Regions from separate parts of the Arthrobacter sp. 24S4-2 genome, predicted to be linked through region 3. Evidence: riboswitches for the same ligand, from Rfam matches in the RefSeq annotation. Region 3 holds a riboswitch; each other region holds the start of a gene.

Region 1 (9,858 bases), 150 kb from region 3:
CAGGAACTCGGTGTTGCCCTCTCCGAGCAAGGCACGCGCCGCGCCGGCAATGATCGCCTCAAGGGATTCTGAAATTGCGGCATAGTTCCGCTCCGCATCCTGATGGACCCAGGCAATGGAGCTGCCGGGCAGGATGTCGTGGAACTGCTGAAGTAGGACCAGCCGCCACAAGCGCTTCAACTCGGCCGCCGGATAGGCGAATTCCCCTGCCGTTCGCACTGCTGCCGTGGCGCACCACAGCTCCGCTTCCCGGAGCAGGTGTTCGCTTCGCCTGTTGCCCAGCTTGGTCCTGGCCTGGCTGGTGTAGGTCCCGCGGTGCAGTTCCAGGTACATTTCCCCCACCCAGACGGGCAGCGACGTGTATTCGGACTGGGCCTGGGTGAAGAAGTCCGCGGCTGTCCCGATCCGCACTTTGGGCGAACCTTCAAGGTCGGCGGTGCGATGGGCGGCGGCAATCATCTCCCTGGTGGGTCCGCCGCCGCCGTCGCCATAGCCGAACGGGACAAGGGAGACGGTGCCGCGGCCGTGGTCCCGGTAATTCCGTTCCGCGTGCGCCAGTTCCCGCCCGCTCAGTTCCGAGTTGTACGTGTCCACCGGCGGGAAGTGGGTGAACAGCCGCGTGCCGTCGATGCCCTCCCAGTTGAACGTGTGGTGCGGCATCCGGTTCACCTGGTTCCAGGAGATCTTCTGGGTAAGGAACCACTTGCTGCCCGCGGCCTTGACGATCTGCGGCAGCGCGGCGGAGTAGCCGAAAGAATCCGGAAGCCACGCCTCCTGGCAGTCCACCCCGAACTCATCAAGGAAGAACTTCTTGCCTTCAACAAACTGCCGGGCCATGGCCTCACCGCCAGGCATATTGGTGTCGGATTCCACCCACATGCCGCCGACGGGCACGAATTGCCCGGCCTTGACCTTCTCTCGGATCCGGCCGAACAGTTCCGGGTAGAACTCCTTCATCCAGGCGAGCTGCTGGGCGGACGAACAGGAGAAAACAAAGTCCGGAGACTCGTCCATGAGGGCCACCACGTTGGAAAACGTCCGGGCGCACTTGCGGATGGTCTCCCTAACAGGCCACAGCCACGCCGAGTCGATGTGCGCATGTCCCGTGGCAACCAGCCCGTGCGCCGAGGCGTAGGCCGGCCGGGACAGAACGTCAGCCAGGGCCCCACGGCCGGCGGCCGCGGTTCCCGCAACGTCATCCGGATCCATAATGTCCAGCATCCGTTCCAGAGCGCGGAGGATCTCATGGCGGCGCGGGAGCTCCATGGGAAGTTCGTGCATGAGGCCGCCAAGGGTCCAGACATCCTGCTGGAGTTCCCAGACCGTCTGGTTGAGTTCGGCGATGGCGATGGTGCCGAGCCGGTACTTGGGTTCGTGTCCCGCCGTGGCTTTGTCGCCGTACGGCATGGCGGCGAACGTCCAGCCCTGCGCAACGTCCGGGTTGGCAGCGGCTTCGACGTAGAAGTCCACCGCCATTCCGCTGCCCAGGAGCTTCAGCGGAATGTACTGGTTCCGTGGCGAGATGGCCTTGATGATGGTTCCGTCCGGCCGCCATGCGATGCCCTCGCATTGGAAGCCGGGAAGCTCCCGGGTGAATCCGAGGTCCACCACGATCTCCACGCCGGTGTCCGGTGCCGTACCCCATGAGTCGGGGACTTCCCCCTGCAGCCGCAGCCACTTGGTGCTCCAGGGTTTGCCCCATGCGGACCCGTGGTCAAGGGGCGTGAAGTCGTGGCGCAGGGCTTCCATGACGGGAACAGGCTCGTCCGGGACGTCCCAACTGCTGATGTTCAGCGGGACGCTGCGGGTGTAGACCGCCGCGTCAACGCGTTCGCGCATGAAGCGGTCGAGACGGACTTCCGTGATGCGGCGGTCGTCGTGCAATGTAGTCCTCTTTAGTGCCTGTGGCCTGGAAGCTGGCGGCTGGTTCGCGGTACGTGCCCAGCCGCTGTCTTCAGCTTATGCGCATGCCCCGAAAGTCGGCCGAAGGAGCGGACCGGCGCGTCCATTCGATGGATAAAATCTACTTCCCCGGGCGCGTAAAGCCAAGCACCCCCCCTATCCGGGCACGGGCGCTGGAGCCGCGATCCGGCGGTGTCCGGCATAGACATTGAGGGTTTTCCCCCTGCTGAAGCCGGCGAGCGTCATACCGCTGGCGTCTGCGAGTTCGACCGCAAGGCTGGACGGCGCGCTGACCGCGGCAAGCACCGGAATGCCGGCCAACGCGGCTTTCTGCACCAGTTCGAAGGAGGCACGTCCGGACACCTGGAGCACCGTGCCGGCCAGCGGCAGGAGGCGTTCCCGCAGCGCCCAGCCCACTACCTTGTCCACTGCATTGTGCCGACCCACATCCTCGCGGAGGCAAAGCAACTCCGCGCCGCCGTCGTCGTTGATGCGGAAGAGCCCGGCGGCGTGGACACCTCCGGTGGCGTCGAAGACGGCCTGCGCTGCGCGGAGTTTGTCGGGCAACCCGGCCAGAGTTTCCACCGGGAGGGTCACCGCATCCGCCGCAGGGCTGAAATGCGAGGACTTGCGGACGGCGTCAATGGAATCGGTACCGCAGATCCCGCATGAGCTCGAGGTGAAGATGTTGCGGCCTCTTTCCGGCAGCGCCACGTCGGGCCTCAGCTGCGCTTCGACAACGTTGAAGGTCTGGACGCCGTTTTCGTCCTCGCCTGCGCAAAACCGCAGGGACACCAGCTGCTCAGGCGCCCAGATGATGCCCTCGGACACCAGGAATCCGGCCACGAGGTCAAAATCGTCGCCGGGGGTCCGCATGGTTACGGTGAAGGGAAGGGAGCCCAGCCGTATTTCCAGCGGTTCCTCTACAGCCAGCACGTCCTCCCGGTGGCGCACCGGGAACTCGGCGGACTGGGGTGAACCGTCCAGGACAAACCTGTGGATTTTGCGGCGTTGCGTCATGCGGGCCACGTTGTGCTCCTAATCGTGCGGATGGTTCCATCATTGCAAGCCCCCACCGGCTGCGCCAGCGGGGTCCGTCTTAGCCCAGGAGCGCGCTCCAGTCCACCGGTCCGTCCGCGGACGTCGGCTTCCGGACGGTCTTCCGGGGAGCCGTCTTGGCTTTCGACGCAGCCGTTTCCGGCTGCGGAATCGGGGCTCCCCAGGGCAAGGAAAACGCTGGAACGGCCTCCCCCAACTGGACCCCGTGCGGCGGCACCACAAGGACGCCGTCGGCCGCCGCAAGGCCGCGCATCATGCCCGGCCCCGCGTGCTGCGCCGGCGATGCCATGCCGTACAGGAGCCGGAAGGGCATCAGCCGCGTCCGACCGGGATCAGGGTCGATCATGGTTCCGCAGGGCACTTCACCGACCGGCGGGAGAGTTCCGTGTCCCAGGGCGGCAAGCAGCGGCGCCCCCACGGTGCAGAGCGCCATCATCGCAGCAAGCGGATTTCCGGGCAGCCCCAGGATGAAGCGGCCGTCCGGCAGTTCGGCCAGGACCGCCGGGTGGCCGGGCCGCATGGCGATGCCGTCGATCAGCAGGCGTCCGCCCAGGTCCGCGACAGCCCGGCGCAGGTGATCGGTGCCGGACCTGCCGGTGCCGCCGGTGGTGATGACGACGTCGGCCGGTGCCTCCTCCGCCGGCGGCTCGCCGGCGTCGTCCGCCCGGCCGCTGCCTTCTGCGGGCGCGACGTCCTCCAGGGCAGCGAGCCATTCCTCGTACTCATCGCCGATCTTCTCCTGCGCTGCGCAGATTCCGCCGAGCATTTCCACCACGGCCCCCAGTTGGGGGCCGAAGGTGTCGCGGACTTTGCCGGGCGCCGGCACCCCGGCGGTGACAACCTCGGATCCGGTCAGCAGGAGCCGCACCACGGGTTTGCCCCGGACCTGGAGGGTGTCGTATCCGGCCAGCGCGGAGAGCGCCAGGTGGGCCGGGTTCAGTGTGACTCCCCTTTTGACCAGGATGTCGCCGGCTGCGGCTTCCTCTCCGGCTTTACGTATGTGCTGGCCATTCTTGGGTTCTCCGGGCCGGGCGCCGCCGCCGAGGGCAAGGATCGGAAGCCCGTCGTCATCGGTGGTGATCATGCCGCTCTCGCTGCGGAGAACGGCCTTGGCGCCGGGCGGGATGAGGCCGCCGGTAACAATGGGGCTCGCCTGGTGGGGCGCCAGCCGGTGGCCCGGCTCGGCCAGGATCCATGGTCCTGCTCCGTTGACGGCCCATCCGTCCATCGCGGACGACGCATAGTGCGGCATTTCCTGGAGCGCTGTGACGTCCGCAGCGAGCGTCCGGCCGAGTGCGCGCCGGAGCGGCACCTGGCCCGGCGGGATGGGGGTGGCGCAGTCGAATGACACCCGCCGGGCCTCGTCCCAGGTGTGCGCCAAGTGGGTGTGCCCGGATTCGGCGTCGGGAACGGGCTCCGCTGCAACGCCCGGACCTTCTTCCGGGCCACCTCCCGGTTCGGGATAGGCGGCTTCGTCGGTTCCGGTGTGTTCAGGCACGTCGCTGGCGGCGCCACCGCCGTCCGGCGGCGCAGCCGTCATGCGCCGGGGTTCCCGCTGCTAAGGGAAGGTCCGGGCACGGCATCGGTGCGTGCGGCACCGGCTCCTTCCGCCTGCAGGGCAGGATCCGCCGGCGAGTCGGCTGCCGCGTAGTCCTGGGCCAGCGCCCTGGCCACGCCCATGGCTGCCTGCATGGAGACGGCGTCCGGTGCCTGGCCCGATCCGGAGGCCAGGCCTGCGGCGAAACCTGCGATGAACGTGGTCAGCGGGGCCGCCGGACGCACGACGGAATGGGCCGCGACGCCGGCCAGAGCAAGCACTTCATTGACGTCCACTTCGACATCCTCCAGCTCAAAGGCCTGCAGCAGCGCCCGGCACCAGTCCTCCAGCGTCTCATCCTGGCTTTTCACTGTTGCCTCCAAACTCAAACTCAGTTGCGGTGCCACTGCACGGCTCCCACTGATGGTGGATCATGAACCCTGGCGGGACACCCCTAGCGCGGTGGCATCGTCCCACGTGTCCACGTCGTCCGTGGCACCGGCGGGGACGGTAACAGCCCGCACGTCAAGCCTAGCAAGGAGGGCGAAGACTGAGGCCCCCGTAAGTCCCCCGCTGTTCTCCAATTCGTCCACGGCCCGTTGTAGCGCAGCTGTGCCATAAAAGCCGGCGAGCGGCTGTTTGCGGCCGTCGGGCGATACAGCCATGACTCCGTCGGCGGCCGCCTCGGGGCCGCCGCCGGAAAGGACAAGCTGCAGCGCGGCAACAGCCTCAAGGGCTTTTGGCATGTCACAGGCGAGGACCAGGGTCACGGGTGCCCGGAGTGGGCCGCGGTGCCGGTCAAGTGCCGCCACCCCGGCAGCTATGGCCGCCGCGGGACCCGCGAACGCGGGTTCCTCACGGCACGTCAGTACGCCGGGCGGAAGCGTGCCCGGATCGGGCCCCACAACCACGGCGGCGTCCGCACCAGCGGATGCCGCCAACGAACGCGCCAGGAGGGTGGCGCCGTCGTACATCAGCTGGGACTTGGGCACGCCGCCCAAACGCGAGGACCGCCCGCCGGCGAGGATCAAGGCATCAAACTGCACATGGCAAGCCTAGCCCCTGTGCAGTTGCACATCCCTGATAACTGTCAGGCGGCCGATTCAGGCAGGAGGAAGGGATCCCACGCGGGGGTGGGCTTTTCGAGCTCCTTGATCTGCCAGATGGTGCCGTGGGGAGGCGCCGGCACAAACCGAAGCTTCCAGCCCATCTCCGCCGGCGTGTGGTCACCCTTGACGTTGTTGCAGCGCAGGCAGGCGGCCACGAGGTTTTCCCATGAGTCGCCGCCGCCCCGCGATTTCGGGTGGACGTGGTCAATGGTGTGCGCTGCTTTGCCGCAATAGGCGCAGCGGTGGCCGTCCCGGCGGAGTACGCCCCGGCGGCTCACTGCAGTGGTTGTGTTGTACCGTGGCCGGATGTAGCGGTTGAGAAGAATCACGGACGGTCGGCCCAGAATCTCCTGCGGCCCAACGACAGGATCGTCGCCTTCGGCCACCACGCTAGCTTTTCCGGTCAGCACAAGAACCAGCGCCCGGCGGAAGGTCACAACCGCCAGCGGTTCATATCCAGCATTCAGAACGAGAGTGCGCATGCACATACCTCTTCACGGCCGCACCCGTCAGGGGCTCGAGGGCCGGCTGCCCTCTGCTTGTCCGGGCTATGGATCGACAACACAAGAGTAAACACTCAAGTGCCCGTTCGCCGAATCCGGCCGCTGCCATATGCCACGTGTCGGCAAGAATTCATGTCCTCGAAACGCAGAAGAACCCCTGCCGAAGGGCAGGGGTTCCTCATGCAAGCGTTAGCCGGAAGCTTTAGCCGCCGACGCGGATGAAGACCGGGCCGGAGCCGACGTTGACGCTGAACAGGGCGGTGGTTCCGCCGTTCCAGCCACCGTGGACTGCCTGGCCGTTGCCTACGTAAACAGCGATGTGGGCCATGCCCATGCCGCCGTTCTCGTAGTAAGCGAGGTCACCCGGCTGTGCCTCGGCGGCGCTCACGGTGCGGCCCAGGGAGAGGTAGCCTGCCGGCCAGCCGTGGTAGTTGATGCCAACTGCCGCAAGGGCGTTCGTGGCCAGGGCGGTGCAGTCCTGGGAAACACCCAGCTGGGCGTAAGCGGCTGCGGCGATCGCGGCACCGTTTCCGCTGGCAGCAGCGGGCGCTGCCGGAGCGTCTACGGTAGCGGACACCGCGGCAACAGGAGCGGCTGCCGGGGCAGCTTCCTGAACCTCGACAACCGGCTTCGGGGCCTCGACGGCCGGGGCCGGGGAGGTGGAAACAGCCGGCTTCTCGTAAGAGATGGCGATGCTGGAGGCGGCCGAGATGTTGGCCGGAGCGGAAGACTGGACTTCCAAGGTGGAGGCGGACGTAGCTTCGCGCTGAACGTTGGTGTCGGCAGCGTTGGCTGCGATACCGCTCGTCAGGACCAGGCCGGAAGCAGCAGCGATAACCGCAGCCTGACGACCCATGCCACCGGCGTTGTCGCCGACAGCCTTGGCAATGACAGCAAGCGAGTTGGTTTTTGTAACCTCGGCGCGGTGCCGTGCGATCGCACGTGTAGTCATTATTTCTCTCTTTCGTTTTCCTCAGACTGCGTGGCAGGCCGCGGTTTTTGGACGCTCCGGCATCTTGGGGGTAAGCCGGAACGGCCCGAACGGGTGATTTAGCGAAGTGCGCGTGCAGCACTGAAAACACGCGCTGTTGAGCGGTAAGGGCGTGTTTTAGCGAAGCGTGTAGAACGCGGACGTGCCCGTGGCGGACACAGCGTGCAGGAGGGTGCCCTGCGACGGGTTCAGCGCGCTGATCATCATGCCGTTGCCGACGTAGATGCCAACGTGGGCGCCGCCGTTTTGCATGACCAGATCGCCCGGCGCCGGGGTGGCGGTGGGCTTCATGGCGGTCCATGCATTGGTGCGGGGGATGCTGATGCCGGCCTGGGCGTAAACCCACTGCGTGAAGCCGGAGCAGTCCCAGCCGCTGGGAGTGGTGCCGCCCCAGACGTAGGGGCTGCCGATGCCGGTGTAGGCGATGGCAGCGAGACCTGAGGCTGCAGCGGAAGAAACCGCGTCGGCAAGCTTGCCGGCCTTGGATTCCCCGTCAGCTTCAGTGGCGGTCTGGCTGGCATCTGAACCGGTGGACTGTGCCCGCAGTTCAACCTTGGGCGCAGCCTTCGTGGTCACTGCCGGACGCTCGAAGGAAACAGTCGCTGTCGGTTCCGCAGTAACGGCCAGCTGGGCTGACTGTGAACCGGACTCCGTGGAAGCGGAGACACCCAGGTTGGTGTCCGCGGCATTTGCCGGCAGCCCAACACTGAGGATCAGTCCGGACGCAGCTGCAATCACAGCCGCCTGGCGACCTACGGTCCCGGCGTTAGCAGTAACGGCCCTGGACACGGAGTTCAACGGGTTCGTTCGAACCGTTTGCGCGCGGTGGCGCGCAGAGTTGTGGCGTGTAGACACGAAGGTAGCCTCTCCCAATGCCTACGAGGTGAGCTGTCGGATTCGGATGGGAGTCACCCGGCCGCTCGGCTTCCTGGGAAGCTTTGCGACTTAACCCCAAGGTCTTCTTGCGAAGACCAAAATTGGTTCCCCCGCCTCTGCCAGACGATGTCATGCGAACGGACCTTGAGCGGTGGCAGAGTTAGGCAATCCACTCAAGAGCGCCAACTTCGGAAAAGTTGGCGTGCTTTAGACGGTACAGGAATTCAGCGCGAATGTCACATTCAGGTCACGGCATGTCACAGGAATGCGAGAGTGTTCCATCGGTTTGGATCAGAGCCAGCCGAGGGGATCAACGACGTCGCCGTTGACCATCACCTCAAAGTGAAGGTGGCAGCCGGTGGAGGCGCCCGTCGTCCCACTGAGGGCTATGACGTCGCCGCGGCTGACCTTCTGGCCGACCTGGACGCTTGACGACGAGAGGTGGTTGTACGTGGTTTCCAGGCCGTTGCCGTGGTCAATCACCACACGGTTGCCGCCGCCGTAGGCGTGCCAGCCGGAGAAGGTTACAGTGCCGCTGGCGGCAGCCATGACGCTTGTCCCGCACTGGGCCGCATAGTCCTGGCCGCGGTGGAATTCACCGGCACCGCCGGTGATCGGGCTGACCCGGAACCCGAAGGGCGAGGCCGTTACCAGGTGCTCCAGCGGAGCCCCGAGGCTGCCGGCCGATGCTGCCCGGGTAATGGTGCCAACGGACTGCGCACTGAGCAGCTGCTTGAGTTTGCCGTCGGGATCGCCTTTGGTGGCAACGGACGTCCGGTTGAAGTCGATTTTGGCGCCGGCAGCAGCGGAAACCTCAGGCTGAGCCGCGAAAGAGGCGGCAGCGGCGTTCTTACCGGTGTCGGCCGTGCTCATCATGGGCCCGGTGGACGGGACGGTCACAGTGAGGACCAGCCCGGTGGCGGCCAAGGCAATGCCGGCCTTCTGACCAACGCCACTCGCGGACGCGAAGTCCGTGACCTGGTTGAAGAGGCTCTTGCGCCGGCGCGCATCACGGTGTGCGTCGCGGGGCCTGACCGTCATGACGGCTTCGGCCACTGGGTACTCCGAAGCGGGACCTGACGCCCTGCGGCGGCCCCTGACGGTCTGCGTGGTCAAGAAATATCCTCTCTGAAGAGCCTGCGGAGTTAGCTGTCGGATTCGGGTCAGAGAGTTCAAAGACCCGGTCCGCCATTGCAAGGCATCCGGCACAGGGGTATCCCTTGGGAATCCTTCGTCGGAGATGCCTTGCCGCTGACGGACTTCACCCCAAGGCCGTCTTTCAACGGCCGGTTGTGGTTCCCCGCCCCTGCCAGGAGGTGTTTCGTACGCTGATCCGCTGGCAGAGCTCGGCTTCGGATCAGGTAACGCTTTAGTATCGGCGCTAGTTCTCAACTATAGGTGATTAATCAGCGCGGTAATAATTCCGTTATCTGCGTCTCAGTGACTTATAGGTGGTCCTATAAGGTGCCGGTTAGCGGACCGTAACAAATACGTGGGCCGCAACTTCCGGCGGCAGCTCCAGGGCGCCTTCGATCTCGGGCACGCGGACCGAGATGTACTCCCCGACCCGTTCCAGTGCGAGCGAGGCGCCGGGCCTGATCCCGCCTTCATCGAGCTGGACCAGAAGCTCCGGTTCAACCTGGATCGGTTCGGCCAGGCGGCTGACCGTGACGCGCGAATCGGCTCCGTATCCGGCCATGGCGTCCAGGAGGTTCACTACCCCGTCCGTGAGCAGGGGAGCCGGCTGGCCGCCAAGCGCGGCGAGTCCCGGAATGGGGTTGCCGTACGGGGATACCGTGGGGTGGTCCAGCAGTTCGAAAATGCGCCGTTCCACGCGCTCGCTCATCACGTGCTCCCAGCGGCACGCTTCATCGTGGACAT
Region 2 (9,858 bases), 2.5 Mb from region 3:
CATCATCGAAGGCCCGGTCCAGGTGCAGAAACGCCCCAAGGCCGAAGCCATCGCCGAGGCCAGAGAGCTGCTGGCCCGCGTCGGGCTGTCCGCCAAGGAGAAGAGCTACCCGTTCGAGCTCTCCGGCGGGCAGCAGCAGCGCGTGGGCATCGTGCGTGCACTGGCCCTGCGTCCGCAGCTTCTGCTTTTTGACGAACCGACGTCGGCCTTGGACCCCGAACTGGTGGGCGACGTCCTGACGGTCATCAAGGAGCTGGCCGATGAAGGCTGGACCATGGTGGTGGTGACCCATGAGCTGGCGTTTGCCCGGCAGGTAGCCGACGAAGTCATCTTCATGGACGGCGGGGTCGTGGTCGAACGCGGCCACCCCGACACCGTGTTGCGTGACCCGCGCGAGGACCGCACCCGGCAGTTTGTGGACAGGCTGTTGAACCCTTTCTGAGGCATGGCCACACGGCCCTTGCCCGATGGTGGACCTCGGAGGAGGATATTCGGCAAGCGCAGGAGGTCCCCATGATCCAGCTTGGCAAGTACGAAAAGTACCTGATCGAGGAATTCTTCGACGATTACCGTGCCGGAACCATGAGCCAGCACACGTTCACCCGCCGGGTGGCCTTCATTACAGGCAGCATGACTGCAGCGGCGGCTGCGTACCTCGCCCGGCCGGAGGGTGGCGAAGCCGGACCAGCCGTGCTGGTCTGCCACGAGAACCGCGGGCTCACGCCGCATATCAAGGACGTCGCCCGCCGCTTCGCCAAAGCCGGCTATGCAGCCCTGGCACTGGCCGGGCTGAAGGCAACCTCGGCATTCTACGGACCCGCGCCGGACCTGGAGAAGGTTCCGGGCATCAAGGCCGCGGTCCTTGGCATCTACGCCGAACTGGACAACCGGATCACCGGCGCCCTGCCGGCCCTCCGGGACGCCCTGACCGCCACCGGGGTCCGCCACGAGCTCACCGTGTACCCCGGCGTCGACCATGCATTCCACAACGACACGGGCGACCGGTACAACGAGGCGCAAGCGACTGCCGCCTGGAACGACACGCTTTCGTGGTTCGGGAAGTACGTGTGAGTGTGAGCCCCTGGGCCCGAACCGGCGTCCGCAACGGGACGTCGCTGAAGCTCCTTCCTGCGGCGGCTGTGTCGATGTCGGGCTTTGTCCTGTTTGTCCTCGAGCAGGCCATCGCTGGCTATGGCCTGCTGGTGGTGGCGCTGGGGGCGGCGGGGCTTATCGACCAGGCGCTCCTGCGCGACCTGGGCCTCATCGCGGCCGGGCTTGTTGCGATCAGCCTAGTTCCGATCTCCACCGACATCAGCACAGAGCACATGTTCGTGATGGGGTCGGCCATGGTCCTGGCCGTGGGGATTCCCTACTCGGTTTCGCGATTTGTCTTCAAGGACCACGCGGTCAGGTTTCCGGTGCTGACCGGACACCGGTGGACGCGGACTGAGAAGTGGTATCTGGTGGCGGTGGTCATCATGGGTTACGCGCTGCTCCCTGGGTACATGGTCAATACCGCCGTTTACCGGAACTGGCCCGCGGTTTCGGACCCGGAAGGAATCTTCCGCCTCTTCCTGGGCACCAACGTACTGGGGATCTGGGACGAGCTGTTTTTCATCTGCACCATTTTCATACTCCTGCGCCGGCATCTGCCCGTTGCCCAGGCCAGCGTGCTGCAGGCAGTCCTATTCACCTCGTTCCTCTGGGAACTGGGCTTCCACGCCTGGGCGCCCGCGTTCATCTTTCCCTTCGCCCTCGTCCAGGCAATCATCTTCACGCGGACGAAATCCCTTTCCTACATCGTGTCCGTCCACCTGCTCTTCGACTTCGTGCTGTTCCTGGTGCTTCTCCACGCCCACAACCGGGACTGGTTCGACATCTTCATCTACTGAGGGCCGAAACGGCACCAGGTAAGGCCCCATCCCGGTTCCGCTTCGGCAGGGCAATCCTGTCCAGGTCCTCCGCTGCCACCACGGCCGCCGACCCGGCACGGTCCCGTGCCTGACCGGCGAGCACAGCGACGTCGCTGTAGCGTGAGGAGAAATGCGTGAGAACAAGCGTTCCGGCTCCGGCGGCGGACGCCAGGGTGCCCGCTTGCCCGGCGGTGAGGTGAAGGTACCGGGCGGCCAGGCCGGCGTCGTCATTGCTGAACGTTGACTCCGCCACGAGGACGTCCACGCCGTCGGCGAGCGCCTCGGCGCCGGTGCATGGCGCCGTATCCATGACGAAGGCGAAACTCTGCCCGCGCCGCGGAACGCTTACATCATCCAAACGGACACTTCCCAGCCTTCCCTCCTGCTGCAGCCGCGCAATGTCCGGCCCCGTGATCCCGGCGGCCGCGAGCCGGTCAGACAGGAGGGTGCGGCCGTCCGGCTCGACAAGCCGGTAGCCGTAGGTCTCGATCCGGTGCCGAAGGGGCCTTACCGCCAGGCCCGGTGCGATCAGCCCGGCAGAGCCGTGCGGGTGAAGCCGCAGGTCAAGGCCGGGGGAGGCGACGGAGACGAGAGCCCGGACCACCTCCCCGCCGGAAGCCGGAAAGTGCAGGTGCACCGGATGCGGCACCCCATCCAGCGCCATGCGCGACAGCACGCCGGGAAGACCGAAGCAGTGGTCGCCGTGGACATGCGTCAGGCAGATCCGCGTGATCCGGCTGGCGGCGGCGCGGGCGTGGATCATCTGCCGCTGCGTGCCCTCGCCGGGATCGAAGAGCAGGCCTTCACCGTCCCAAAGTAGCAGGTAGCCGTTGTGGTTCCGCTTCCTCGTCGGCACCTGTGAGGCGGTACCGAGGACAACCAATTCACGCATGCCCCAATCATCCCGCGGGATGGCCGTGGTCGCAGGTTGTTCCTCCGGGCAGGATCTCATGTCCCTGGATACACGTCACCGTGCGGATTCCTTCAGGGGCCGGTTTGTCCGCGGCGGCTTCTCGCTATCCGGTTAGGGCGCCCGCACCTGCGCTCGCCGGCAACGCACCTGCAGGTCGACCTTGCCCCGTTGGGACAGAATAGTCGGGTGACCGATGCCTGTGACTTCGTGGATGCCTCGCTGCAGCGCGAGGGATCGTGGCTGCGGGCGGAAGAGGCCCAGGCGCGGCTGGGCACCGGGCTCGAGTACTACGGCGCTTCTGTGGGGGCGGTGCGCGGGACCGTCCGGGACATGCTGCGCCGTCACCGGGACCTCGCCCATGATGACATCACTGCCCTCAGCACTGAGCTCTGGGCCGTGCCCGTCTTTGAGCGCCGCCTGGCTGCGGTGGTGCTGCTGCAGTCCCGCGTTGCCCTGCTCAGCAACTCCGACCTGACCCGGATCGAGGGCTTTGTGCGGGAGTCGGGGCTGGCTGAGCTGGTGCACCCGCTTGCCGTCGACGTCGTTGCCCCGCTGATCGCCGCCCTCGAAGGGCAGCCCCGGTTACGGGCGGAAGCTGTCCTGGACCGCTGGGCGCACGACCCCAACGCGTCGCTGCGGCGCGCTGCCTGGCTTTCGCGGCCGGACGGCCCGCGGCACCAGCGGCGCTAGCCGCCGGCCCGCCGTTCCACCACCGCGTACGCCTTGCCTTCCAGGAACGCCCAGTCGGTGACCACCATGAACCCGAGGGCACTGACGCGGTCATTGAGGACCAAATCGTCGAAGCCCCCGTCCCGCGGCTCGGCATCCCACGTTGCAACATGGAGCTCCCTGCCCTCAAGGATCAATAGTTCCGTATTGACGTCGAAATCCTCCTGCGGCTGATCGCTCAGCTGGCAAATGGCCACGCAGTAGTTCTTCATCTAGGGGTTCCGCTCCAGGGTGTTGTTACCGCGGAAAGGAGGTGTTGTAGCGGTACATGAAGGCCGCCATGGCGTCCCTGTTGACGGGCTGGACCGGGCGGAACGTCGTGGTGCCGTTGCTTTCGACCCAGCCGGTGGAGATGTTTGTTGACGCGAGCCAGTTGATCTCCTTGTAGAACTGGGTTTGTGGTGCCACATCCGTGAAGGGTGATGACCCCGGGGCGGTGTAAGCGGGGCTTCCGGCATAGCGGTACATGAACGCTGCCATTGCGTCCCTGTTCACGGGCTGCAGGGGCCGGTACGATCTGACGCCGTTCCCTTCGTCCCAGCCGGTGGAAATGCCCTGGGCGGCCAGCCAGGTGATTTCCTTGTAGAACTGCGTCTGCGGCGTCACATCGCGGAACGGGGAGACGGCCGGCGCTGTGAACGCGGGGCTCCCGGCGAGCCGGTACATAAAGGCCGCCATGGCATCACGGTTGACGGCCAGGACCGGACGGTAGGTGCGCGTACCGTTCGCCTCAAGCCATCCGGTGGAAATGCCCTGTGCCGAAAGCCAGCTGATCTCCGTGAAGAACTGTGCGTTGGCGGGAACATCGCCAAACGGGCTCGACGGCGACGGAGAGGGTGACGGCGACGGTGAGGGTGACGGCGACGGTGAGGGAGCCGGGGACTGGCCCAATGCCTGCGCCACTGTCCGGACCGACGTCGTCCCGTTTGCGGTCCGTGCGGCCAGCCAGGTGACGAACGAGTCGAAGAGAACGGGGGTGATGGACAGTGTCGGATCCGTGCCCACATTGATTTCATGGAAAGTCAGCTGCACCCATCCGCCGGTGGTCTCTGCATCCGTCACACGGGCCTGAAGATCCGCCAGTGTCCACGTGCTGTCCACCTGGTCCGGAGCCTTGGTGACCATCGGATTTGCCGGCGGCAGCGACTCCGCAACGGGGCATGCGGCGCAGCTGGCCGGCGAGCGCAGGTCGCCCAGTCCACGGGCACTGGCGAAGCCGCAGTCCCGGACGGCAGACTGGGCAGTCGCATTCTCTGCAGCGAACGGGTACGCAAAGTTGCTGACCTGGTAGCCCCAGCCTTCCAGCGTCGTCTTGCCGTTACAGACCTCGGCGCGCGCGGCGGCGGCGGTGAGCGTAGTCAGGTCCGGATGAGTGACGGTGTGACCGCCGATCTCGTTGCCGTCTGCGGCCAGCGTCTTCAGATTCGCCTGGGTAAGGAACCCCGACGCGTCTATGAAGGAGGTTGTGATGAAAAAAGTCCCCACCAGTCCGCGGGCTTTCAGCACCTGCGCGGCGGCGAACTGGCTGCCGATGCCGTCGTCGAAGGTGAGGCTCACGATCGTGGGCCCGGCAGCTTTCGATGGGACGGCGGCGACAGCAATGGCGCTGGCCGCGAGCAGAAGCACGCCCACCACGGCAGCCCAGCGCCGGCCGTGTTTGCGGTCAGGTGCAGGCTCCGGGGGGTCCGCCAAATGCCGTCCTTGGCTGCGGGCAGGGTGGGTGGACCAGCGCATGATTCCTCCAAGCGTGTAAGTCCCCCCGCAAGAACATGCACGTAGACTACGCCCCGCGGTGCCAATGCAAAACACTCCATTTGACAGGCGGAGAATCCAAGTACCAAACGCCTCACTACCTGCATTTCGGCCTGCGCCCGTCCGCTGGCGTTACCTGAATGTGACATCGCGTAGTCGCGCACGTACGGTGGAACGGTGCCTGTTATCTCCGATACGGGCGCTTCCGGGAGGACTGCCTAACCCTGCCGCCGACCGGGATCCGATCACAACCAGCCGGCAGGGACGGGGAAACCACTTTGATCCGTGCTTCGCGCGGGTCCACGGGGTGAAGCCGCACGATTTCCGCGCACGCGGGAGCCGCTGCGGCCGGGTGCCTCCCATCCGAATCCGACAGCTAACCTCGCAGGCATCGGGAGAGGTTCTTTATGTCTTCACGCAAATCGCCCGCCAACCATCAGTTGTCAGCCCCGGCGGGGCGCCCAGGATCCACTTTCGGTCGGGGAGCCACCCCCGGGTCAGGCCGGCGCAGGGTGGGCCGCCAGGCTGCGGTGATTGCCGCGGCGTCGGGTCTTGTCCTTTCCAGCGGGATGGCTGCGCAGGCCGCCGAAGCCCCCGCGGAACGCGATTCGGCTCCGGCTTCAGCACTTGATGCCAAGGCCCAGGTGGGTGCGCCGCTCAGTGCGGATTCCCACGTCCGGATCAGCTTCGAGCGGCCGGAAGTCACCTCCACTCCGGCACCCGTCGAGGAGTCCGCACCGGCACAAGCAACCGCGCCCGCCAACCCGGCAGTCTCCGTGCAGGCGGCTGCACCCGCGCCAGCTGCTCCGGCAGTCTCCGTCCAGGTGCAGGGGGCTGTGCCCGCCCCCGCGCCGGCTCCCGCTGCCGGCGGCGTCAATGCCGCCATGGTCTCGGCGGCGTATGCGCAGCTGGGCATCACGCAGGACTGCACCGCCATGGTGGAAAAGGCCCTGGGCGCAGCAGGAATTCCGGTGGGCGATCTGGGGCCGTCGCAGTTCTTGAACTACGGCAAGGTCGTCGGCGAACCTCAGCCGGGCGACCTGGTGGTGCAGTCCGGCCATGTGGGGATCTACATCGGTGACGGCCAGGTCATCAGCGGCGGCATGAACGGCTCCAACGCCACGGTGACGCACCCCCTGTCCTGGCTGACGGCCACAGGCGGCGTCACCTTCGTCCGCGCCGGAGCGTAGGCGTCCGCGCGGGAAACTTAGTGTCCTGGCCCCGTCCTGACCGACGGGCGGGAACCCGCGGCTGAAGGCCGGTGATCAGCTGCCTTGGGGGCGGCCGGTCACCGGCCTTTCGCGTTTCACCGGCCGGCGCCTCCGAAAGTTTTGTCGGCCTGCCGATCCCTGTCTATTCACCAATCCAACCTCATTGTTCGTTAGGCCTAACATGCGGCTTGGGCTTGCTACCGTGGATGTCATGCCGGTCTCCGATTTGTCCTCCGCTGCCCAGGACTACCTGAAGCTGATCTGGTCGGCCACGGAGTGGTCCGCCACCCCTATGACCGTCGGGGTGATGGCCGAGCGGCTGGGAGTCCGGCCGTCCACCGTTTCGGACGGAATCAAGAAGCTGGCGCGGCAGGGACTGGTAACGCACGCCCCGTACGGGAGCATCGAGCTGACTGAGGCGGGCCGTGAGCATGCCGTGGCCATGGTCCGCCGGCACAGGCTCCTGGAAACGTTTCTGGTGGAAGGTCTGGGCTATGGCTGGGATGAGGTCCACGATGAGGCTGAGATTCTGGAACACGCTGTTTCAGACAAGCTGATGGAGCGCCTGGACCAAAAGTTGGGGCACCCCACGCGGGATCCCCACGGTGACCCGATCCCTTCGCCTGACGGCAGGCCGCACCTGCCCGAAGGCACGCAGCTCTCCGCGGTTGCTGCCGGGGGCACTTTGGCCATCACCCGTATTTCCGATGCGGATCCGCAGATGCTGCGCTACTTCACTGAACTGGGCCTCGTGCCCGATACAAGGCTCACGGTCAGGGTGCACCGGCCCTATGCGGACGTGACCACCGTACGGCTGCTCGGACCGGCCCGCGACGTCGACCTGGGGCCATCCGCCTCGGATGCCATCTGGGTGGTGGCGGTCTAGCCCAAGGCCAGCACCGAATGTCAGGGTGGCGAGATCGAGATCTGGACGGTGCTTTCGCCCTGCGCGAATTTGATCCGGAGGACCGAATCCCGGGTGTCCGCCGGAACGGCAAACCTGACGTCGCCTGACTTGCTTGAATCGCCGCCGACCAGTTCGTTCAGGCCGGACTCGGGGGAAAGACTGATGCCGCCGGCATTCAGCCTGAACGTCGAATCCCAGAAGTTGAGGTCGTACCGGCCGTGGTTGGTGCACCGGACCGAGAAAGTCAGTGCCACCTTTCCGGCCACATCGGGACGGACCGAGGCGGCGAGGATTTCGTATTCCACGTCTGCGGACCGGTATTTCCGTTCCGCCGGGAGGCTTACGGTCCACCCCGAAGCGCCGCCTGGTCCCGAGGCGGGGCCGCTTGCTGGCGCCGGGCCACTTGGTTGGGAGGTGCCGCTTGGCGGGGCGGTGCTGTTTGGCGAGGGCTGTCCGCTCGCCGTGGCGGCGGGCCGCCCGCCGTCGAACACCCCGAGTTGCCCCAGGCCAAGCAGCAGCCCGGTCACCGCGGTGATCACCGCGGCGGCGGCGGTCAGCAAGCCGGGCAGCGTAGCCCACCAGTTCGCTGGTTTTTCGTCCGCCATAGCGGTGCCCCCTCGGTCCCGTGCCAAGGTCAAGATCAGTAATATCCCAATACTGCTGCCAAGCGGCCCCCAAGCGCCAGATGCGAGTGCCGCCGCGAAAACAACGCTCCCGGCCGGCACCAATTGTTCCTTCGCAACGGCCCTGTTATCGCCGCCCTGAGACTCGTACTCTGGTTCTTGGAGGTGATTGCCATGAAGGCAGCCCAGGGTGACCGGATCACGATCCGGGGCAAGACGGTCGAATCGTCGGACCGGCACGGACAGATCATTGAGGTCCACGGGGCCGACGGAGCGCCGCCGTATGTGGTGCGTTTCGACGACGGCCATGAAACCACCGTCATTCCCGGCGGGGATTTCATCGTTGACAGAATCCAGCCGCCGCACTGATCCGGTCCCTGGAACATCTAAAAGCCAGACGAACTCCCGGACCCGGAGAAGCTGCCGCCGCTGCTTCCGTATCCCGTTGTGCTGCCGTCTCCGCCGCGGGCGCTGCTGACGCTGCCCATACCCGTGTTGAAGCCGGCGTTGAAGGTGGGAACCGAGAAGAAGTAGTAGGACGGATAAACCGTGCCAAGGATGCTGGGCTCGTAGGCGCGGCCGTACTTGGCCTTGGTTCCGGCCTGTGCGTCCTCCATTTCGTTGCGCATCAGATTGGCTTCCCGCTCGTTCTTGGCGAAGCCCCCGATGACCGTATCCGCGTGATTCTTTAGCAGTTCGGATAGGTGCGTCCGGGCGTCCCGCAGCCGGTCCAGGGCTGTTTCGGGAGTGATTGAACCGTCGGCGAGTTCAGCCGACCACCGCTCAAGCTCCCGCTGGCTGTGGTCTCGGAAGGACCGAAGCGCCGCGGCCGTCGCGGAATCGCCTTCCGCGTGGCGCCGGCCGAGCATCTGTTCCAAGGCGGCCAGGTCACTGCGGAAGGGCGCCAGCTGCCGGTCCCACGCGGATGCCCACGCGGCTCCCCGGTTCAGGAGGGCGTTGGTGTCCGCAATGACGTCGTCCAGCGCGTCGAGCTCCGCGGAAGCGTCGGCGAAGCTTCGTATGAGCTTGAGGTTTGGCCGGCGGCTCATGGCCCGGGGAGCCAGTGCGTGCGCCCGGTTGGACAGGTCAGTGGCCGCGTTGTACTTGGCCAGGAAGGTGCGGTGCTTCTCCAGCACGGTACTGCCGTACCGCGAGGACTCCGGAATGGTGCCGGCGTTGAGCTCGGTGACCTGCAGATCCATGCTGACGTTGGCGTAGCTGGCGTCCGCGCGGGCGAGCGCCTTGCGGCTGGCCACCCGGGTCCTCCAGCGTACGATCAGCCACGCGGCGGCGCCCGCGACGGCAGCCGTACCGGCCGTCCAGACCGTGGAGAGGAATGCCGTCGACCGGTACCAGGGCTGGTTGATCAATTCTGCTCCGCGCCGGATTCCGGCAATTGTGCCGTCCGTCCACTGGGCGTCGCGCAGCAGGTCCTTCGAGGCGTTTTGGATGTCCTCGCGCTGCGCCGGGGACACCTTCCTGTCCTCGCCCATGTACGTCCCAACGTGCCGGCCGTCCGGGTCCAGGGCGAAGATGAAGAGCCCGTCCGCCCATTTCTGGCCGTCGCCGCTGATCCACTCAGGGTGTTCAGCCCGGGCAAAGCGAAGGACCTCCTCGTTGAGGTTGTCCCCCGGCGTGCCGCGATACGTGAAAACGGCAACCTTGGTGGGCTCGTAGAATTCGATGGCTTCCACCGCCGGGATCAGCTTGCTGCGGTCCAGCACTCCGGCGCCGTCTTCCACAACGACTTCCACCGGACGCTCCGCCCGGGCAGCAGCCGGACCACTGAGGAGGCCGATGAGGACTAGCG
Region 3 (9,858 bases):
CAGTAGGCTCGCCCCCGCGACAGTTCCACGGAGCCGATGCCCACGAGCGCCGCGATGGCCGGTGCCAGAGCCACGGCGTAGTAGGGGTGGACGGTGCCGCCCATGAAGCTCAGGATTCCTGCGGTGACCAGGAGCCACCCGCCCCAGAGCAACAACGACGCCCGCGTCCTGGACGTCCGGGCCTCGCGGCGGGTGAACCAGAGGCCTGCGGCCAGGAGGATCAGGGCCGCCGGCAGGAGCCAGGACACTTCGCCGCCAAAGCTCGTGCCGAACATCCGCGTGATGCCCGCTGTTCCGCCGAAGCCCACGTTCCCGCCCATCCCGTCGCCGCCGGGCATGCCTCCGCCGGGCATGCCGCCAGGCATTCCACCACCGGGCATGCCGCCGCCGGATCCGGTGATCCGGCCGAGCCCGTTGTAGCCGAAGGTTAGCTCCAGGAAACTGTTGTTCTCCGAGCCGGCCATATACGGGCGGGCCGAAGCGGGCGTCAGCTGGAAAAGAGCGATGTAGCTGCCGGCCACCACGGCGATGCCTGCGGCGGCGCCGAGCAGGTGGAGGATCCGGCGCCGCAGCGTTGCCGGGGCCGCCCACAGGTAGGCGAGGCCCAGGCCCGGCACAATCAGGAATCCCTGCAGCATCTTGGTCAGGAACGCCAGACCAATCACGGCACCTGCCGCCACGAGCCATTTCCAGCCGGCCTTTTCGATGGCGCGGATGGTCAGGTAGGCGGCCAGCACCAGGCAGAGCGTGAGCATGGCGTCCGGATTGTTGAACCGGAACATCAGGGCCGCCACCGGCGTCAGCGCCAGGGCGCCGCCGGCAAGGAGGCCCGCCGCGGGGCCGGACACACGCTTGACGGCCAGGTATAGAAGCCCGACGGCGGCGACTCCCATGAGTGCCTGCGGCACCAGCATGCTCAGCGCGGAGAAGCCGAAGATCCGCCCGGACAGGGCCGGGATCCAGAGTGCTGCCGGAGGCTTGTCCACCGTGATCGCATTGCCGGCGTCAAGGGAGCCAAACAGCAGTGCGGTCCAGTCCTTGGTGCCGGCCTGTATCGCGGCGGCATAGAAGGAGTTGGCATACCCTGTGGCTTGCAGGTTCCACAGGTACAGGGCACCGGTGAGCACCAGCAGCAGCGCCGCCGATGGCCTCACCCAGCGCGCCTGGTTTCCGAAGAGCAGCCGGCGTGCGCGGTCTCCGGAGCCGTATTGCCGGAGGGTTCTGCGCGCGATGACGCCTGACCGCGCCTGTTGGCTCTCTGTCGTCTGGGCAGGGGAAGCAGCGGTGGCGGTCATGACTGTGCCGTTTCTGTGTTGGCCGCGTTGACGGCGGGATCTTCGGGGGCGTTGGTCGTGGCCGCGCCTGGGGCTGCAACCCCGGCTTCGGCCCCGGTGGGCGAGTCCCCGGTGGGCGAGTCCCCGGTGGGCGAGGCCCCGGATTGCGGGGCCTCGGACGGCGACGCCGCAGGCGGCGCGGCCGTACGGCCGTGCCGGAAGACCCAAAGGCGGAACAGCAGGAACTTCAGGGCGGTGGCGGCCAGGTTCGCCGCTGTCACCGTGGCGATCTCCAGCCACCGCTCCGGTGCGGTCGCTGAACTGCCGTGCACCAGCGCCAGCGCCCCTGAGGTCAGTGCCAGCCCGATGCCGAACACAATCAGGCCTTCGAAGTGGTGGCGGGCAACGCCGGCGCCGCCCTGGATGCCGAACGTGAAGCGGCGGTTGGCGGCCGTGTTGGCCACAGCCGTGACCAGGAGTGCCACGAAGTTGGCCAGCTGCGGATCCATCACACTCCGGCACAGCAGGAAGATGAACGCGTAGGCCACCGTGGAAACCGCGCCGATCGCGCCGAACCGGACCAGCTGGCCGAACAGGCTGGCGCTCCGGCTTCTTTCCTGGCTGCGGGAGGCCGCGGGCACCGGCCCCCGGGCCAGGGCTGCCCGGAGCTCGGGCACGGGAATGCGCCCGGAAACCAGGTCCTTACTGAGGCGGGCCATGCCGCGCAGGTCAGCGAGGGCGGTCTGCACGATGTCCACACTGGAATTGGGGTCGTCGGTCCAGTCCACCGGGACCTCATGGACGCGGAGTCCGCATTTCTCTGCCAGCACCAGCAGCTCGGTGTCAAAGAACCAGGCGTTGTCCAGGGTGTGCGGAAGGATCTGTTGGGCAACGTCCGCGCGGATGGCCTTGAAACCACATTGCGCGTCGCTGAAATGGGCGCCCATGAGTGAATGCAGCAGGAAGTTGTAGCCGCGGGAAATGAACTCCCGCTTGGGTCCGCGGATCACCCGGGAACTGCGCGTCAGCCGTGTTCCGATCGCCAGGTCCGAATGCCCGGAGATCAGCGGTGCGAGCAGGGGGCCCAATGCGGCGAGGTCGGTGGACAGGTCCACGTCCATGTAGGCCAGCACGGGTGACGGGGACGCCAGCCATACCCTGCGCAGGGCGTTGCCCCGGCCTTTCTCCGCCAGGTGGATCACTGTCACCTCGCGCAGCTCCCGGGCCACCCGCTCGGCGGCCTGAAGCGTGGAGTCTGTGCTGGCGTTGTCGGCCACGGTGATCCGGAACGTGTGCGGAAATGTGTTGCTGAGGCAGGCGTGCAGACGCCGCAGGCACTGCTCCAGGTCCCGTTCCTCGTTGTACACCGGGATGGTCACGTCCAGAACGGGGGCGGCCGTCCCGGCCCGGGCTGCCATCCTCGTATCGATGGGGGACCGGCGGGTACTTCCCGCCGCAAACAACGCCGGCGGGATGCCTGTTGCGGCGTGAGCTTCGGCCACTGCTGGCGGTTGCTGCAGGGTTCCTGTGGCTTGGTCTGTGAGCGTCATGATTCAAGAGTGACGCCGGCTCATATGAGGGATTTAGGCCCAAGCTGTGCAGGGGCTGTGGAACTTGGGTTACCCGGCCAACGCCCGGCCAGCGCCCTGCCGGAACCCTGCCGGAAACGCCGAATGGCCCCGAATCACGTGGATTCGAGGCCCTCGGTTGCCAACAGAGCGGGAATGCGCCCCGCTTAGTACCAGTTGTTGGCGAGGTGGAAGTCCAGGGCGCCACAGGGGGAGCCGTAACGCTCCTTGACGTAGTTCAGGCCCCAGTTGATCTGGGTGCGGAAGTTGGTCAGGTAGTCCCCGCCCGCGCTCGCCATTTTTTCGGCCGGCAGCGACTGGACGATGCCGTACGCGCCGCTGCTGGCGTTCGTGGCCGTTGTCTTCCAGTCGGATTCCTTGGTCCACAGCGCGTTGAGGCACTGCATCTGGTCCGCGGCCCAGCCGTAGCCGCCAAGCTGGGAGGCCGCGTACTCCTGTGCGCCGGCGGGATCGTCAACCGCAACCGGCGGGGCAGGGGCCGGGGCAGGTTCCGCGGCCGGCGCAGGAGCAGGAGCCGCAGCAGGTGCCGGTGCCGGTGCTTCATGTGCCTTTTCAGCGGCCGGCTTGTCGGCTGACTGCGGCGCCACTGTGACGGAGGACGGGGCGGGCATGGCGGAGACCAGCACCTTTTCGAACGCGAGCTTGGACTCGACGTCGGAGGTGGCAGCGGTACTTCCGGCCGACGCTGCGGCGGTCACGGAGGAAACAGGCTCGGAAGCCTGGCCGGCGGCGCCGACACCGATGAGCACGGCGCACGCGGTGGCCACCACCGCCGCCCGCTTGCCGGAGCCTTGCAGGCCTGCGGCAATCCGGGACAGCGGGGACGTTGTTTTGGCTGATGCGGCGCGGTGGCGCGAACGTTTAACGGGCGCCGCGGACTCCCGTGAAGCGCGCGCTGGACGTACTTCTGGCGTGGATTTAGTCATGATTGCCTCTCGATGCCGGCGGAGTTAGCTGTCGGGTTCGGATGAGGTCATCCGGCCGCACGGAACTTCACGTGTCGGCTTCACCCCAAGGGCGGCTGATGCAGAATGCCCGGAGACCTGGGTCCCCCGCCTCTGCCTGATCAGGAGGAAATCCGGGAAGCGGCAGAGTTTGGCGTCCATCCCGGTATGCGGCCGGAACGGTGGCCGCACTCCAAAAACCGTACAGGAGGTCGGAGCTTAAGTCACATTTGGATAACGGAGATCACAACGGCGGCGCGTTGACTTGCGTCCAGCGCACAGGAACGTCGCGAAGCGGAACCGCAGAATCAGTGCCGAACAAGGAACGGTCCGGCCGGTGCTGTTGGGCACCGGCCGGACCGTGGGTCAAAACTGCGTCAGGAGCTTAGGCCACGGACCGTTCACCGGGAAGCCGGAGTGCGAACTCGGTGCGGCCAGGGCGGGACGTGACCTCGACAGTGCCGCCGTGGGCTTCCATGATCGACTGCACGATCGACAGGCCCAGCCCGCTGGTCCCTTCCGCGGCCGCCGCTCCCGCGGCGGCAGTACCGGATGCTGAGCCTTCCGGGCCGGTGCGTGCTGCGTCCGCCCGGGCAAAACGGGCAAAAACCCTGCCCACGAATTCGGGCGGGATCCCCCCGCCGTTGTCCGTCACGGTCACCACGGCACTGCCGTCAGCGGAACGCATGACGCCCGTGACCACAGTGGTCCCGGGACCGGTGTGCTTGCGGGCGTTGGAGAGGAGGTTGGCCAGCACCTGGTGCAGCTGCTTGGAATCGCCGCGGACAACCACCGGCTCCTCGGGCAGTTCCAGCTGCCAGATGCGGTCCGGCGCCATGACTTTCTCATCGCTGACGGTTTCCACCACCAGCTGGGTCAGGTCCACATCGCTGAGCTTGAGGGGCTGGCCTTCGTCCAGCCGGGCCAGCAGCAGGAGATCCTCCACCAGGGTGGTCATGCGTTCGGACTGGCTCTGCACCCGCGCCAGCGATTTCTTGCCGTCCGGTGTGAAGTCCTCGGTCATCCGCATGAGTTCGGTATAGCCGCGGATGGCGGTGAGCGGCGTGCGCAGTTCATGTGAGGCGTCCGCCACGAACTGGCGGACCTTGGTCTCGCTCTGCTGCCGGGCCTCGAGCGCCTTGGACACGTTGTCCAGCATGAGGTTGAGTGCATGGCCCACGCTGCCCACTTCAGTTCCGGGATGGGCGTTCGACGGCGGTACGCGCACTGCGAGAGCCACTTCACCGGCGTCGAGCGGCAGTTTCGAAACCTGCGTGGCGACTTCCGAGAGCTGCTCCAGCGGCTTCATGGTGCGGCGGATGAGCACGGTGCCGGCCAGACCGATGAGCACCAGCCCGCCGAACGACACAACCACCATGGTCCACACCAGTGAATTGAGGGTGTTCTGTTTTGCGGCGAGGGGAAGCCCGGTAACGATCACGTCGCCGTAGGGCGCCTCAACGGCCACCAGGCGGTAGGAACCGGTGGACAGGGTGCGGTCCACCGGATTTCCGTCATGGCGGAGGTCCAGGAGGATCTGGTCGTCTTCCGGGGACAGCGATGCCGGGGTTGCGTCGTTGGCGAGGAACCCGGCGCTGCTGACGTTGCCATTGTTGATGCGGGCTATGAGGGTTCCGATGCCTTGGCCCCTGCCCTCCAGCGGGTCCGGCCCGGGGCCGTTCGGATTGCCGAGCCGTGGCCGCCCTGCCTCGCTCGAGAGCCTTGATGCTTGGCCCAGGCGCTCGTCGAGCTGACGGGTCAGGAAGGAGTCCATGGACGCGTAGCTGAACAGGCCGATGGCGCCGCAGATGGCCACGAGCAGGGCCATCGCCACAAGCACCAGCCGGGTGCGCAGGTGCCAGGTTGAGGGATCCAGCCAGCGGCGGCCGTCCTTGCGGATTTCGCCGGAAAGTGTGGGCACCGCTCAATCCGCCGGTTTGATGACGTAGCCCGCGCCGCGGACTGTGTGGATCATGGGCGGGTGCGTGGCATCCACCTTCTTGCGCAGGTAGGAGATGTACAGCTCCACGATGTTTGCCTGGCCGCCGAAGTCGTAGTCCCACACGCGGTCCAGGATCTGTGCCTTGCTGACCACGCGCTTGGGGTTCTCCATCAGGTAGCGGAGGAGCTCGAACTGGGTGGCTGTCAGCTGCAGTTCTTCGCCGGCACGGGTCACCTCCCTGGTGTCCACGTTGAGGACGAGGTCGCCCACCACCAGCTCGGCGGTGTCCATGGCGGCCACACCGGAACGCTGGACCAGCCGGTGCAGGCGCAGGAGCACTTCCTCCATGCTGAACGGTTTGGTCACGTAGTCGTCCCCGCCGGCCGCGAGGCCCAGAATACGGTCCTGGACGGCATCCTTGGCCGTCAGGAAGAGCGCCGGTACTTCCGGCGCGAAGGCGCGGATCCTGCTGAGCAGCTCTACGCCGTCGAACCCTGGCAGCATCACGTCCAGCACCAGGACGTCGGGGCGGAAGTCCCTGGCGAGTTTCACGGCCGCCGGGCCGTCCCCGGCGACGGCAACGGACCAGCCTGCCATCCGCAGCCCCATGCTCATGAGCTCGGAGAGGCTTGGTTCGTCGTCAACCACCAGGGCGCGGATGGGGGAGCCGTCCGGGTGGGTGAGCTGGGGAAGGTTGTTAGTCATGGAGTGCGAAGTGGCCATGGTACAACTCTCCGATCTGCGGTTTAGCCGGCGCTATGGGGATCCTGTGGGCCGGCTGTGAATCCCAGCCTAGCGAGCTGGACGCCCGGCGGGCCTACCTCCGGCGGTTCGGCGTGGGTTTCCTTCCCGGCCGGCCGGTTCCAGCGCGGCGAGCTCACAGGCGGCCCTGTTGCCCCGCACAGCCCATGCACAGGAACGGTTCGGAGTCTGGAGTGGACAGAGTCACCCCGCTCAAAGGAGTACGCGATGAATAGCGACAACAACCGGCCGGTTCCCCCAAACCCCGAAGGCACGCCCGAAGGCCAGCAACCCCCGGCAAATGCCGGATGGGGAGCGCCGCCGTCGGCCAATGCCCCTGAACCGCAGCCGACAGACCCCCTGGCGACGCACAACTTGCCGGCGGCGGGGTGGGGGTCAACCCGTCCCTCCGGCGGCTGGGGCGCACCGGCCTCCGCTGGATCATTCCCTGCTGGGTCGTTTTCCGCGAAAGGGCCGGACGGTCGTTCAAAGCCCTGGACCAGGAAGCGTGGACTGGTAGTGGCCGGTGCCGCGGCAGTTCTCGCCGGCGGGGCCGGTGTGGGAGTTTACGCCTTGACGTCGGGCGCCGCAGCAGCGGAGACTGCGACGGACGGTCAGGCCCTGCCGGGAACGGCGCCGGGCGCCCGTGGCGGCACGCAGGGCGGCTTTGCCGGCGGGATGCCCGCCCAGGGCGGTCCGGGCAACTTCGCCCCGGGCGGACTGGGAGGCATGGGGAGCGGGGTGTCGGCCGCGGTTCACTCCGAATATGTTGTCCTTCAGGACGGCGCCTACGTCACCAAAGTTGAGCAGCAGGGAACAGTCGCTGAGGTCAGCTCGGACTCCGTGACTGTCAAGAGCACGGACGGGTTCAGCCGCACCTATTCGCTGGGTTCGGATGTGGTGGTGAGCAATGTGCAGCAAAGGCGTCAACAGGCCGGCGGAACGTCAACCAGCCAGCTGACCGTGGCGGACATCGTCTCCGGAGCCACGGTCAGGATCGTGGCAGGTAAGGACTCCAACGGCTTCCCGGCCGAGTCCGTTCAGCTCGTGGCGGCGACGCTTACCGGCCAGTCCAACTGAACTGGCGGGGGCTCAAGGAGACAATTTTTCCGTGAAGCCCGGCCAGGGGCTGGACATCCGCGCCGAGGAGTTTTGGCTATTTCAGCTATTCCATACATGCTGATTTTTTGCGCGAGAAACCGCTGTTTGGAAGAATAATATTCGGAATACGGCAGAATCCGATCGATCGTTCTGAAAAACACTTGTTATTTTATTGTCAATTCAGAATCGTGATTTAGGCCACATTGCGGGATTTCATCTCACGATGCGGACGATAGCGTCCATTGTTACTTGCAAGTTGTCATTGTTACGTTGCACACTTCAATTGTGAACAAGAACTCAACAGCACCTGCAGCCGCAGAATCCTGGACCAGCCCACCCGCTGGCGAAGACATGCGCTGTTGTCGAATGCACGCCTAACTTCCCCACCCCCGAGAAGTTTTTAGGCATTCGCCCCAAGCCCAGCGTCGGGCGCCCCTCCCCAGATTTCATTGCGGGGAAAGCCAGCATTCGAGCCGCGATGACGGCCATTCACATTGAGGTAAGCATTCCATGTCAGTTGCATCTGGATACGTCCACATCTCCGTCCGAAACGCCAACAAGGGTGGCCAGCCTTCAGGCCTCCGCCAGGGATTCGGCGCCCGCCCGGCGTTTGCCCCGGCAGCGCCGAACAGCAGCTTCCCGGCCCCCGGCTACGCGCCGCAGGGCTACAACCCCAATTCGTATGGCCAGTTGCGTGCCGTCCCTGCCGCCGAAGCCCCGCAGACGGCACCCACGCCCGTGATTGCACCTGCCAACGGAAGCGCAGTACGACCGGTCGCGAATGAAAACGTGGCCCGTGGATTCGTGCTCTACATGGGCATCGACGAGGAAACGGCCGCAGCAGCAGGCACCTCCATTGCCAAGCTTGCCCAGGAAATCCGCGCCTATGCGCAGTCCCTCGTCAACGGTGCGGAAAGCTACGCGGCAGTGGCGGTAGCCCCCGCCAGCGCCCCGGGTTCCGCGCTCGACGTCGTCCGGTCCACCTTCGGTGACCCCACCGTGTCCCGCCAGCGCACGGAGGCCTCCCGCCTGCCGCAGCCGCAGGACCCCCGGCCCTCCGGCGTCCTCATCGACCTTGCCCGCCGCGAGGTGCACCTCGACGGCGAATCCCTGAACCTGACGTTCAAGGAATTCGAACTCCTCAACTACCTCGTGGAAAACGGCACCCGCACCGTGGGCCGCGACGAACTGCTCGAAGGCCTGTGGCGCAACGCCGAAGAAGTGCCCAACGAGCGCACCATCGACGTCCACATCCGCCGGCTCCGCTCCAAGCTGGGACGCCTCGCCAACACGGTCCGCACGGTCCGCGGCCAGGGCTACCGGTTCTACGAGCACCCGGAAGTTGTGGTCTGGGCCGCTCCGGAATACTCCATCTAGTCCTTAACTCCGCGCAAAGCGCCTGTCCCCTTGTTGGGGACGGGCGCTTTCGCTTTCGCGGTCCTTTCGGGCGCCGCGCTTCAAGCGGCGGGCTCTTGGCGTATGTGCCTCCGCGGCTGATGGGTGTTGGTGGGGAGGGCTTCGGCTTCGGTGCGGTCCTATGACCCTGTTGGTGCGGGGTGGGGCGGCGTAGTCTCTGATCGTCCATCCGACCATCAGGAGGAGCTATGTCTGTTGCACGCATTACCACCCTGAGCGCTAACTCGAAGACCTCGTTTGATGATGCCATCAAGGAAGGCATCGACCGGGCCAACAAGACGCTTCGGGGTGTCACGGGCGCGTGGGTGAAGGAACAGAAGGTCGAAATCGCGGACGGCGCCGTCGTTGCCTGGCACGTGGTGCTCGAAGTGACGTTTGTACTGGAGGGCTAAACCTCGTGCAGGGCGGCCGTGACCTGAGGGGCAGGGCCGCCGCACTAGGATTGGTGCATGAGCGAGCATCACATCAGGCGCCTGGTCCTCATGCGGCACTCCAAGGCAGACTGGCCCGGGGGTGTGCCCGATCATGAGCGCCCGCTGGAGGAACGCGGGCACCGTGAGGCTCCGCTGGCCGGCAAATGGCTGCGCAAGCATGGGGTGATTCCTGATTTCATCCTGTGTTCCAGTGCGCTGCGCACCCGCCAGACGTGCACCTGGGTCTGCTCGGAACTGGGGGACAAAGCCCCAACCCCAAAGCTCGAGGACGGACTGTACGGAGCGTCCGCGCTGCGCATGCTGGCCGTCATCAACCATGTGCCTGACACCGTGACCACACTGATGGTGATCTCCCACATGCCCGGCGTCCAGGATCTCGCTATGCACCTGGCGTCACGCGATTCCAACCACGATGCC

Evidence for each region. Region 3 has a riboswitch for cyclic di-AMP ahead of FCN77_RS03805 (hypothetical protein). Riboswitches for the same ligand answer to the same signal wherever they lie in the genome.
Region 1: linked by a shared signal. The riboswitch ahead of FCN77_RS04445 (C40 family peptidase) and the one ahead of FCN77_RS03805 (hypothetical protein) in region 3 are both predicted to bind cyclic di-AMP.
Region 2: linked by a shared signal. The riboswitch ahead of FCN77_RS15375 (NlpC/P60 family protein) and the one ahead of FCN77_RS03805 (hypothetical protein) in region 3 are both predicted to bind cyclic di-AMP.

The regions. Positions count from the first base shown of each region.
Region 1 covers NZ_CP040018.1:937,313-947,170, reverse strand. The annotation lists partial or broken gene FCN77_RS04480 (alpha-mannosidase) at 1-1,884, opposite strand, end outside; gene fdhD (formate dehydrogenase accessory sulfurtransferase FdhD) at 2,059-2,931, opposite strand; gene FCN77_RS04470 (molybdopterin molybdotransferase MoeA) at 3,002-4,501, opposite strand; gene FCN77_RS04465 (DUF6457 domain-containing protein) at 4,498-4,869, opposite strand; gene FCN77_RS04460 (molybdenum cofactor guanylyltransferase) at 4,930-5,544, opposite strand; gene FCN77_RS04455 (HNH endonuclease) at 5,589-6,089, opposite strand; gene FCN77_RS04450 (NlpC/P60 family protein) at 6,313-7,062, opposite strand; gene FCN77_RS04445 (C40 family peptidase) at 7,219-7,839, opposite strand; cyclic di-AMP (ydaO/yuaA leader) riboswitch at 7,961-8,154, opposite strand; gene FCN77_RS04440 (M23 family metallopeptidase) at 8,269-9,093, opposite strand; cyclic di-AMP (ydaO/yuaA leader) riboswitch at 9,097-9,339, opposite strand; gene FCN77_RS04435 (metal-dependent transcriptional regulator) at 9,449-9,858, opposite strand, start outside.
Region 2 covers NZ_CP040018.1:3,315,850-3,325,707, reverse strand. The annotation lists gene FCN77_RS15410 (amino acid ABC transporter ATP-binding protein) at 1-442, shown strand, start outside; gene FCN77_RS15405 (dienelactone hydrolase family protein) at 514-1,071, shown strand; gene FCN77_RS15400 (CPBP family intramembrane metalloprotease) at 1,146-1,892, shown strand; gene FCN77_RS15395 (ribonuclease Z) at 1,882-2,805, opposite strand; gene FCN77_RS15390 (DNA alkylation repair protein) at 3,013-3,516, shown strand; gene FCN77_RS15385 (hypothetical protein) at 3,513-3,767, opposite strand; gene FCN77_RS27750 (polysaccharide deacetylase family protein) at 3,793-5,247, opposite strand; cyclic di-AMP (ydaO/yuaA leader) riboswitch at 5,514-5,712, shown strand; gene FCN77_RS15375 (NlpC/P60 family protein) at 5,715-6,497, shown strand; gene FCN77_RS15370 (metal-dependent transcriptional regulator) at 6,730-7,404, shown strand; gene FCN77_RS15365 (hypothetical protein) at 7,425-8,030, opposite strand; gene FCN77_RS15360 (DUF1918 domain-containing protein) at 8,223-8,417, shown strand; gene FCN77_RS15355 (DUF5129 domain-containing protein) at 8,435-9,858, opposite strand, start outside.
Region 3 covers NZ_CP040018.1:787,947-797,804, forward strand. The annotation lists gene FCN77_RS03795 (glycosyltransferase family 39 protein) at 1-1,295, opposite strand, end outside; gene FCN77_RS03800 (bifunctional glycosyltransferase family 2/GtrA family protein) at 1,292-2,824, opposite strand; gene FCN77_RS03805 (hypothetical protein) at 3,010-3,789, opposite strand; cyclic di-AMP (ydaO/yuaA leader) riboswitch at 3,789-3,964, opposite strand; gene FCN77_RS03810 (HAMP domain-containing sensor histidine kinase) at 4,193-5,728, opposite strand; gene FCN77_RS03815 (response regulator transcription factor) at 5,732-6,472, opposite strand; gene FCN77_RS03820 (hypothetical protein) at 6,719-7,570, shown strand; gene FCN77_RS03825 (winged helix-turn-helix domain-containing protein) at 8,102-8,968, shown strand; gene FCN77_RS03830 (dodecin family protein) at 9,196-9,399, shown strand; gene FCN77_RS03835 (histidine phosphatase family protein) at 9,457-9,858, shown strand, end outside.